Regions from separate parts of the Geodermatophilus bullaregiensis genome, predicted to be linked through region 2. Evidence: riboswitches for the same ligand, from Rfam matches in the RefSeq annotation. Region 2 holds a riboswitch; the other holds the start of a gene.
The links. Region 2 has a riboswitch for S-adenosylmethionine ahead of JOD57_RS11145 (bifunctional o-acetylhomoserine/o-acetylserine sulfhydrylase). Riboswitches for the same ligand answer to the same signal wherever they lie in the genome.
Positions count from the first base shown of each region.

Region 1: linked by a shared signal. The riboswitch ahead of thrC (threonine synthase) and the one ahead of JOD57_RS11145 (bifunctional o-acetylhomoserine/o-acetylserine sulfhydrylase) in region 2 are both predicted to bind S-adenosylmethionine.

Region 1 is NZ_JAFBCJ010000001.1:3,281,772-3,286,171, forward strand. Features, by position in the region: gene JOD57_RS15555 (alpha/beta fold hydrolase) at 1-694, shown strand, start outside; gene JOD57_RS15560 (ABC transporter permease) at 694-1,569, shown strand; gene JOD57_RS15565 (HAD family hydrolase) at 1,566-2,387, opposite strand; SAM riboswitch class I at 2,448-2,570, shown strand; gene thrC (threonine synthase) at 2,583-3,884, shown strand; gene JOD57_RS15575 (cold-shock protein) at 4,098-4,298, shown strand; gene JOD57_RS15580 (hypothetical protein) at 4,355-4,400, shown strand, end outside.
Region 2 is NZ_JAFBCJ010000001.1:2,360,011-2,364,410, forward strand. Features, by position in the region: gene JOD57_RS11135 (acetyl/propionyl/methylcrotonyl-CoA carboxylase subunit alpha) at 1-1,405, shown strand, start outside; gene JOD57_RS11140 (hypothetical protein) at 1,479-1,772, shown strand; SAM riboswitch class IV at 1,848-1,964, shown strand; gene JOD57_RS11145 (bifunctional o-acetylhomoserine/o-acetylserine sulfhydrylase) at 2,006-3,298, shown strand; gene metX (homoserine O-acetyltransferase MetX) at 3,298-4,400, shown strand, end outside.

The sequences.
Region 1 (4,400 bases), 920 kb from region 2:
CCCGGTGCTCTCGCGCCTGGGCTCCTTCGTCGAGGGCACCGGCCTGATGCCGCACCTGTCCGGCCGCGACAACCTCACGCTCTACTGGGCCGCCACCGGCCGGCCGGCCGCGGACGCGCACATGGAGGAGGCCATCGAGGTCGCCGGCCTGGGCGCGGCCATCGACCGCCCGGTGCGCCGCTACAGCCAGGGCATGCGCCAGCGGGTGGCCATCGCGCAGGCGATGCTCGGCCTGCCCGACCTGCTGGTGCTCGACGAGCCGACCAACGGCCTGGACCCGCCGCAGATCCACGCCATGCGCGCGGTGCTGCGCTCCTACGCCGCGACCGGCCGCACGGTCATCGTCTCCAGCCACCTGCTCAGCGAGATCGAGCAGACCTGCACCCACGTGGTGGTCATGGCCAAGGGGCAGAAGATCGCGCAGGGGACGGTCGAGGAGATCGTCGGCACCGGCGGCGCGGTGCTCGTGGGCCTGGCCGACGACGCCGAGGCCGACCGCGCGGCCGCCGTCCTGTCCGGGCTGCCCGGCGTCACCGTGGAGCACACCGACGAGGGCCTGGTCGCCGACCTGGGCCCGCAGACCTCGCGCGCGGCCGCGCTGCAGGCCCTCGTGGCCGCCGACGTCGCCGTCGACCAGTTCACGCCGCGGCGCCGGCTGGAGGACGCGTTCCTGGCCCTGGTGGGGGAGAACTGATGGCGAGCACCACCGAGCACGTCCAGGCCACCGGCGCGGTCGCCGGCTACCGGCCCGAGCGGACGCTGCGGCTGTCGGTCGAGCTGCGCCGGCAGTTCAAGCGGCGGCGCACCATCGGCGTGTTCGCGCTGATGATCGCCCTCCCGCTGGTGCTCATCGCCGCGCTGCAGCTGGGCGCCAGCGAGGAGGCGCAGACCAACAGCCGGATCAACCTCGTCGACGTCGCCACGTCCAGCGGCCTGAACTTCACGCTGTTCGTGCTGTTCGCGACGACGGGCTTCTTCCTGGTCGTCGTCTACGCGCTGTTCTTCGGCGACACCGTGGCCAGCGAGGCGCAGTGGGGCTCGCTGCGCTACACGCTGGCCACCCCGGTCCCGCGGTCGCGGCTGCTGCGGCAGAAGTTCGCCGCCGCGCTGGTGATGTCGGTGGCCGCGCTGCTGACCCTCGCCCTGGTCGCGGTGGTCGCCGGGGGCATCGCGTTCGGCTTCGAGGAGATCCAGACGCCGATCGGGGTGACGCTGTCGCAGGGGGAGGGGATGCTGCGGCTGGCCGGGATGCTCGGCTACCTCGCCGTGCACCTGCTCGTCGTCGGCACGCTGGCGTTCTGGCTGTCCACCGTCACCGACGCGCCGCTGGCCGCCGTCGGCGGGGCGGTGTTCACGATGTTCGTGTTCGCCATCCTCGACCAGGTCGAGCAGCTCGGGTCCATCCGCGACTGGTTCCCGACGGCGGAGGAGTTCGCCTGGACCGACCTGCTGCAGACACCGGTCGACTCCTCGGACCTCTTCCGCGGGGTGGTGCAGTCGCTGGTCTACGCCGCCGTCTTCACCGCGCTGGCGTTCCGGCACTTCGCGAGGCGCGACGTCACGTCCTAGAGGGAGGCGCGGATCGCCTGGGCCCAGCCCTCGCCCATCGCGGCCCCGGTGACGGTGACGTTCGGGACGGCGGCCAGCAGCGGCGCCATGCCGTCGACCTCGGCGCCGTTGGCGGTGATGAACAGCCGCCCGACGGCGGGTGCCATCTCCAGGTCGCTGACGCTGTCGCCGACCGCGACGGCGTCGGCGGGGTCGATCCCGCGGCGCTCGAGGTCCCAGGCGATCGCCGCGCCCTTGGTGATGCCGCGCGGCATGAGGTGGTAGACCCGCGCCAGCTGCCCCTCCGGCGCCAGTGCCAGCCGGGCCGAGGCCGGGATGGCGCCGTTGTCCTTGAGCGTCAGCCACCCGACACCCCGCTCGGCCAGCCACGCGTCGACGGCGAGCGGGTCGACGTAGCCGCGCAGCAGCGCGTCGCCCTCGTGCGTGGTGTGCCAGGGCGCGTGCCACTCCAGCCGGCCGGGGTGCGCGGCGCAGAGGTCCTCGACGACCCCGAGCTCGGCCATGACCGCCACCGGCGTCCGCCCGGCGTGCTCCGCCGGCAGCTCGCCGGTGAGCTGGTGGCGCTCCCGGCCGCCCTTCCACGTGACCAGCGACCCCAGCTCGGCGATCGCGCCGTCGGCGGCGAAGATCCGGCCCGCCTCGGTCACCTGGTCGGCGGTGCGGCCGCTGACGATGACCAGCGGGACGCCGGCGTGGTGCAGCTCCAGCAGCGCGGTGGCCGGCTCCGCGGTGGGCGCGCCGTCGACGGTGTGCCAGAACGATCCCCGCGGGCCGACCATCGTGCCGTCGAGGTCGGTGTAGACGATGCGCGCTGCCACGTCCTCAGCATGGCCGGGCCCGGGCCGGCTCCCGGGACCCGGGTAGAGTCGGCGGCGTTCCACTCATCCAGAGGGGCAGAGGGACACGGCCCGGTGAAGCCCCGGCAACCGCGCTGCGCGAGCGGCGAGAGGTGCCAATTCCGTCCCGCGCGGCTCGACGGCCCGCCGCGGGGAAGATGAGGAGGTAGTCGTCGCATGACCCTGACCGCTCCCGGATCCGTTCAGGCCGACTCCGGCGCCGGCGGCCCGGTGCCCCCGAGCCCCGCCCGAGGCCTGGTCTGTCGCAACTGCGGCGCCACCTTCGGCCTCATCGCCGAGCACGCCTGCGCGCAGTGCTTCGGCCCGCTGGAGGTCGACTACGACCCCGAGCGCATGCGCGCGGTGACGCGGGAGCAGATCGAGGCCGGCCCGCAGAACATCTGGCGCTACGCCGCCCTGCTGCCGGTGGGCCAGGACCCCGCCGACCGCGTCTCGCTCGACCCCGGCATGACGCCCCTGGTGCGCGCCGACCGGCTGGCCGCCGAGCTCGGCATCACCGGCGGGCTGTGGGTCAAGGACGACTCGGCCAACCCCACGCACTCCTTCAAGGACCGCGTGGTCAGCCTCGCGGCCACCGCCGCCAAGCGGCTGGGCTACGCCAAGATCGCCGCCGCCTCCACCGGCAACCTGGCCAACTCGGTGGCCGCGCACGCCGCCCGCGTCGGCCTGCCCTCCTACGTCTTCATCCCGGCCGACCTCGAGCCGGGCAAGGTCGTGCAGTCGGCGGTCTACGGCCAGACGCTGGTCGCCGTCGACGGCTCCTACGACGACGTCAACCGGCTGACCAGCGAGCTCGCCGAGACCGACGAGTTCGAGGACACCGCCTTCGTCAACCAGAACGTGCGGCCGTACTACGCCGAGGGCTCCAAGACGATGGGCTACGAGATCGCCGAGCAGCTCGGCTGGCGGATCCCGGCCCAGGTCGTCATCCCCATGGCGTCGGGCTCGCTGCTGACCAAGGTGGACAAGGCCTTCCGCGAGCTGGCCGCCGCCGGCATCGTCGAGGCCACCGAGTGGACGGTGTTCGGCGCCCAGTCGGCCGGCTGCGACCCGATCGCCACCGCCTTCGACAACGGCTGGGACGTCGTCAGGCCGGTCAGGCCCACCGGCATCGCCAAGTCGCTGAACATCGGCAACCCCGCCGACGGCCCCTACGCCCTCGACGCCATCCGGCGCACCGGCGGCGCGGTCGGCCGCGTGGGCGACGACGAGATCGTGCAGGGCATCCGCGACCTCGCCCGCACGACCGGCGTCTTCGCCGAGACCGCCGGCGGGGTGACCGTCGCCGTCCTGCGGCAGCTGGTCGGGGACGGGCGGCTGGACCCGACCAGGGAGACCGTCGTCCTCAACACCGGCGAGGGCCTGAAGACCCTCGACCCGCTGGAGCCGGTCGTCGGCCCCACGCACCGGGTCGAGCCCTCGCTGCGGTCGGCACGGGCGGCCGGGCTCATCGGGTAGGGGCGTGGGCGACCCGCCGGCACCGGTCCGGGCGGGTGACCGCACCCCCCGATCGGGCCACGTCCCCGGCGCCGGGTGACTGCCCAGGTGGCGCCCGCTGTTGTACGTTCTCGCGCGGTTGTCAGTTCCACGTTCGTGTCCGACGGGCGGAAGAGCTGTACCCGGCCCCCGGAACCCGGGGTCCGTCCGCACGCACGAAACGTGGGAGCACACGTGGCACAGGGCACCGTGAAGTGGTTCAACGCCGAGAAGGGCTTCGGCTTCATCGCCGTCGACGGCGGCCAGGACGTCTTCGTCCACTACTCGGCCATCCAGATGGACGGGTACAAGAGCCTCGACGAGGGCCAGCGGGTCACCTTCGAGGTCGTGCAGGGCGAGAAGGGCCCCCAGGCCGACGCGGTGCGCACCGCCTGAACCCCGATCGAGACGTGCAGCGGCCCGGTCCCCGTCGTGGGGGCCGGGCCGCCGCCGTGTCCGGGGACGGCGGGAGCCCGCCACCGAGCTGGGCGCCGGCGC
Region 2 (4,400 bases):
TGCCGCGTTCGGCGACGACACCCTCTTCCTCGAGCGGTTCGTGCAGCGCCCGCGGCACGTCGAGGTGCAGGTGCTGGCCGACGCGCACGGCGGCGTCGTGCACCTCGGCGAGCGGGAGTGCAGCCTGCAGCGCCGCCACCAGAAGGTGGTCGAGGAGGCGCCGTCCCCGCTGCTCGACGCCGCCACCCGCGCGCGGATCGGCGAGGCCGCCTGCGCCACGGCCCGCAGCGTCGGCTACACCGGCGCGGGCACCGTGGAGTTCATCGTCTCCGCGGACCGGCCCGACGAGTTCTTCTTCATGGAGATGAACACCCGCCTGCAGGTCGAGCACCCGGTCACCGAGCTGGTCACCGGCCTGGACCTGGTCGAGCAGCAGCTGCGGGTGGCCGCCGGCGAGCCGCTCGGGTTCGGCCAGGACGACGTGACGACGACCGGGCACGCCGTCGAGGCGCGGGTCTACGCCGAGGACCCCGGCCGCGGCTTCCTGCCCACCGGCGGGCGGGTGCTCGCGCTGGCCGAGCCGGCCGGCCCCGGCGTGCGCGTGGACTCCGGCCTCGCCGCGGGCACCGTCGTCGGCTCGGACTACGACCCGATGCTGGCCAAGGTGGTCGCGCACGGCCCCGACCGCGCCGCCGCGCTGACCGCGCTCGACACCGCGCTGGCCGGCACCGCCGTCCTGGGGGTGACCACGAACGTCGGGTTCGTGCGGCACCTGCTCACCGATCCCGACGTGCGCGCCGGGGACCTCGACACCGCGCTGCTCGACCGGGTCGCGGCCGCCTACGAGGCCCCGCCGGTGCCCGAGCTCGCGGTCCTCGCCGCCGCGGCGTCGGTCTGGCTGGGCGCGTGGGCCGCGGCCGACCCCGCCGACCCGTGGAGCACGCCGACCGGCTTCCGGCTCGGCGACGCCGCACCCTTCGTCGTCCGGCTGGAGGCCGGCGGGCAGCCGCGCACGGTGACGCTGACCGGCACCCCGGCCGCGGCCCGCGCCACGGTCGACGGCGCCGACGCCGGGCCGCTGTCCTGCACCCCCGAGGACGGCGGACTCGCGCTGGTCCGCGGCGGCGTGCGGTCCCGCTGCCTGGTCGCCGACGACGGGGACGCGCTGTGGGTGCACGCCGAGGGCGCGACCGCGCAGCTGCGCCGGGCCCGCCGCGTGGTGCTGCGGCCCGACGCGGGCGCGGCGCACGCCCCGGAGCTGACCAGCCCCATGCCCGGCTCCGTGATCGCGGTGCCGGTCGCCGACGGGCAGGCCGTGGCGGCCGGCGACCCGGTGGTCGTCGTCGAGGCGATGAAGATGGAGCACACGCTGCGCGCCCCGGCCGACGGCGTCGTCGAGCTGCTCGTCGCGGCCGGCGACCAGGTCGCGCTCGACCAGGTGCTCGCCCGGCTCGCTCCCGCCTGAGCACGGCGGACGGGCCCGCGCGGGCGCCGGCCACGGCGTGGGCAGGGGCTCCTCCGCGTGCCACGATGCGCCCATGAGCAGCGACGTCGCCGTCGACGTGAGCGCCCTGGCGATCAACGTCACGATCCCGGAGGCGCTGCGCTGGACGGACACCCGCCGCGGCGAGGAGTTCCTGCTGACCACGCTCAACGTCCGGCTGCTCCGGGACGGGCACCTCGCGGCGAAGGCCTACGGCCGGCCGACCGCCGGCGGCCGCGGCACCTACGTCTCCTTCCCCGTCCCCGACCGGGAGGAGCTGGCGGCCCTGGTGGCCGAGGCCGCCGCCCGCGCCGGGGAGCTGTGGACCGCCCACCGCGGTCTCGGCTGATCTCCCGGCCACCCCCGGCTGCCGCCGCACCCCCCGGCTGACCAGCGGGGCAGCGACCTCCTAGGATCGGCGCGGGCTCACGAGAGGCAGCGACAAGCACCTGGCTGGCTGCCCGGCAACCTCTCCTCCGTCTGAGGTGCTCCCAGGGGAAGAGCCGGCCGAGCGGCGCCCGCCGCCCGGCAAGGACGGAGCACCTGTGCGCCACAGGTCTCCGGAGCGAGAGGAGACGGCGCATGACCGACCCGAAGAGCTGGAGCTTCGAGACCCGGCAGATCCACGCCGGGGCGAGCCCCGACCCGACGACGGGCGCCCGCGCGCTGCCCATCTACGCCACCACGAGCTACCAGTTCCGCGACACCCAGCACGCCGCGGACCTGTTCGCGCTGGCCGAGATGGGCAACATCTACACGCGGATCATGAACCCGACGCAGGACGCGCTCGAGCAGCGCGTGGCCTCCCTCGAGGGCGGCGTCGCGGCGCTCGCGGTGGCCAGCGGCCAGGCGGCCGAGACGCTGTCGCTGCTCAACGTCGCCGAGGCCGGCAGCCACGTCGTCGCCTCGGCGTCGCTGTACGGCGGCACCTACAACCTGCTGCACCACTCGCTGCCCAAGCTCGGCGTCGAGGTGTCCTTCGTCGAGGACCCCGACGACCCGGAGAACTGGCAGTCGCTGGTCCGCGAGAACACCAAGGCCCTCTACGGGGAGTCGATCGGCAACCCCAAGGGCGACGTCCTCGACATCAGCGCCGTCGCCGAGGTCGCGCACCGCAACGGCGTGCCGCTGATCGTCGACAACACCATCGCCACGCCCTACCTGGTGCGCCCGCTCGAGCACGGCGCCGACGTCGTCGTCCACTCGGCGACGAAGTACCTCGGCGGCCACGGCACCGCGATCGCCGGCGTCATCGTCGACGGCGGCACCTTCGACTGGACCAGCGGGAAGTTCCCGGGCTTCACCACGCCGGACCCGACGTACCACGGCGTCGTCTACGCCGACCTGGGTGCGCCGGCCTTCGCGCTCAAGGCCCGGGTACAGCTGCTGCGCGACCTCGGCCCGGCCATCAGCCCGTTCAACGCGTGGCTGATCGTCCAGGGCATCGAGACGCTCTCGCTGCGCATGGAGCGGCACGTGGCCAACGCCCAGCGGGTCGCCGAGTTCCTCGAGGCGCACGACGAGGTCGAGTCGGTGCACTACGCCGGCCTGCCGTCCTCGCCGTGGCACGCCGCCCAGCAGCGCTACGCCCCCCGCGGCGCCGGCGCGGTGCTGGCCTTCGAGATCCGCGGCGGCATCGAGGCGGGCCGGCGGTTCGTCGAGGGCCTGGAGCTGCACAGCCACGTGGCCAACATCGGTGACGTGCGCAGCCTGGTCATCCACCCGGCGTCGACCACGCACTCGCAGCTGACGCCCGAGGAGCAGCTGACCGCCGGTGTCACCCCCGGCCTGGTGCGCCTGGCCGCCGGGCTCGAGGGCATCGACGACGTCCTCGCCGACCTCGAGGCGGGGTTCCGCGCCGCCAAGGGCGCGTGATGAGCGGGGTGCTGGACGTCCCGGCGTCCCGCACCCCGCCGCGCACCGGCGGGTGGCGCGACGGCGACCCCGTCGGGGACCGGCTCCTCCTCGACCTGGACGGACCGGTCCGGCTCGAGCGCGGCGGGGTGCTGCCCGGCGTCCGGGTCGCCTACGAGACCTGGGGCACGCTCGCCCCGGACGGCGGCAACGCGGTCCTCGTCGAGCACGCGCTGACCGGCGACAGCCACGTCACCGGCCCGGCCGGCCCCGGGCACCCGACGCCGGGGTGGTGGGCGCCGCTGGTCGGGCCGGGCGCGCCACTGGACACCGGCCGGCTCTTCGTGGTCTGCGCGAACGTGCTCGGTGGGTGCCAGGGCACCACCGGGCCGTCGTCGACCGCGCCGGACGGGCGGCCGTGGGGCTCGCGGTTCCCCGAGGTGACCGTGGCCGACCAGGTGCTGGTCGAGGCCGCGCTCGCCGACGCGCTCGGCGTCCGCCGGTGGGCCGCCGTCCTCGGCGGGTCGATGGGCGGCATGCGGGCGCTGGAGTGGGCCGTCGCGCTGCCCGACCGGGTGGCGGGGCTGTTCTTCCTCGCCTCCGGCGCGGCCGCGACGGCCGACCAGATCGGCACCCAGACCACCCAGCAGGCCGCCATCCGCGCCGACCCCGCGTGGGCCGGCGGGGACCACCACGCCGGGCCGGGCCCCGTGGCCGGCCTCGGCGTCGCCCGCCGGATCGCCCACCTCACCTACCGCAGCGCGTTCGAGCTGGAGGAGCGGTTCGGGACGGCGGTGCAGGACGACGGCCGGTTCGCCGTCGCCTCCTACCTCGACCACCACGCCGACAAGCTGGCCCGCCGCTTCGACGCCGGCAGCTACGTGGTGCTCACCGAGGCGATGAACACCTGGGACGTCGGCCGCGGCCGCGGCGGGGTGGAGGCGGCGCTGGCCCGGGTGGGCGCGCGGGCCGTCGTCGCCGCGGTGGACAGCGACCGGCTCTACCCGCCGGCGCTGCAGCAGCGGGTGGCCGACGCCCTGGGCGTGCCGCTGCGGGTGGTGTCCTCGCCGTACGGGCACGACGGGTTCCTCGTCGAGGCCGACGCCGTGGGCGCGCTGGTCCG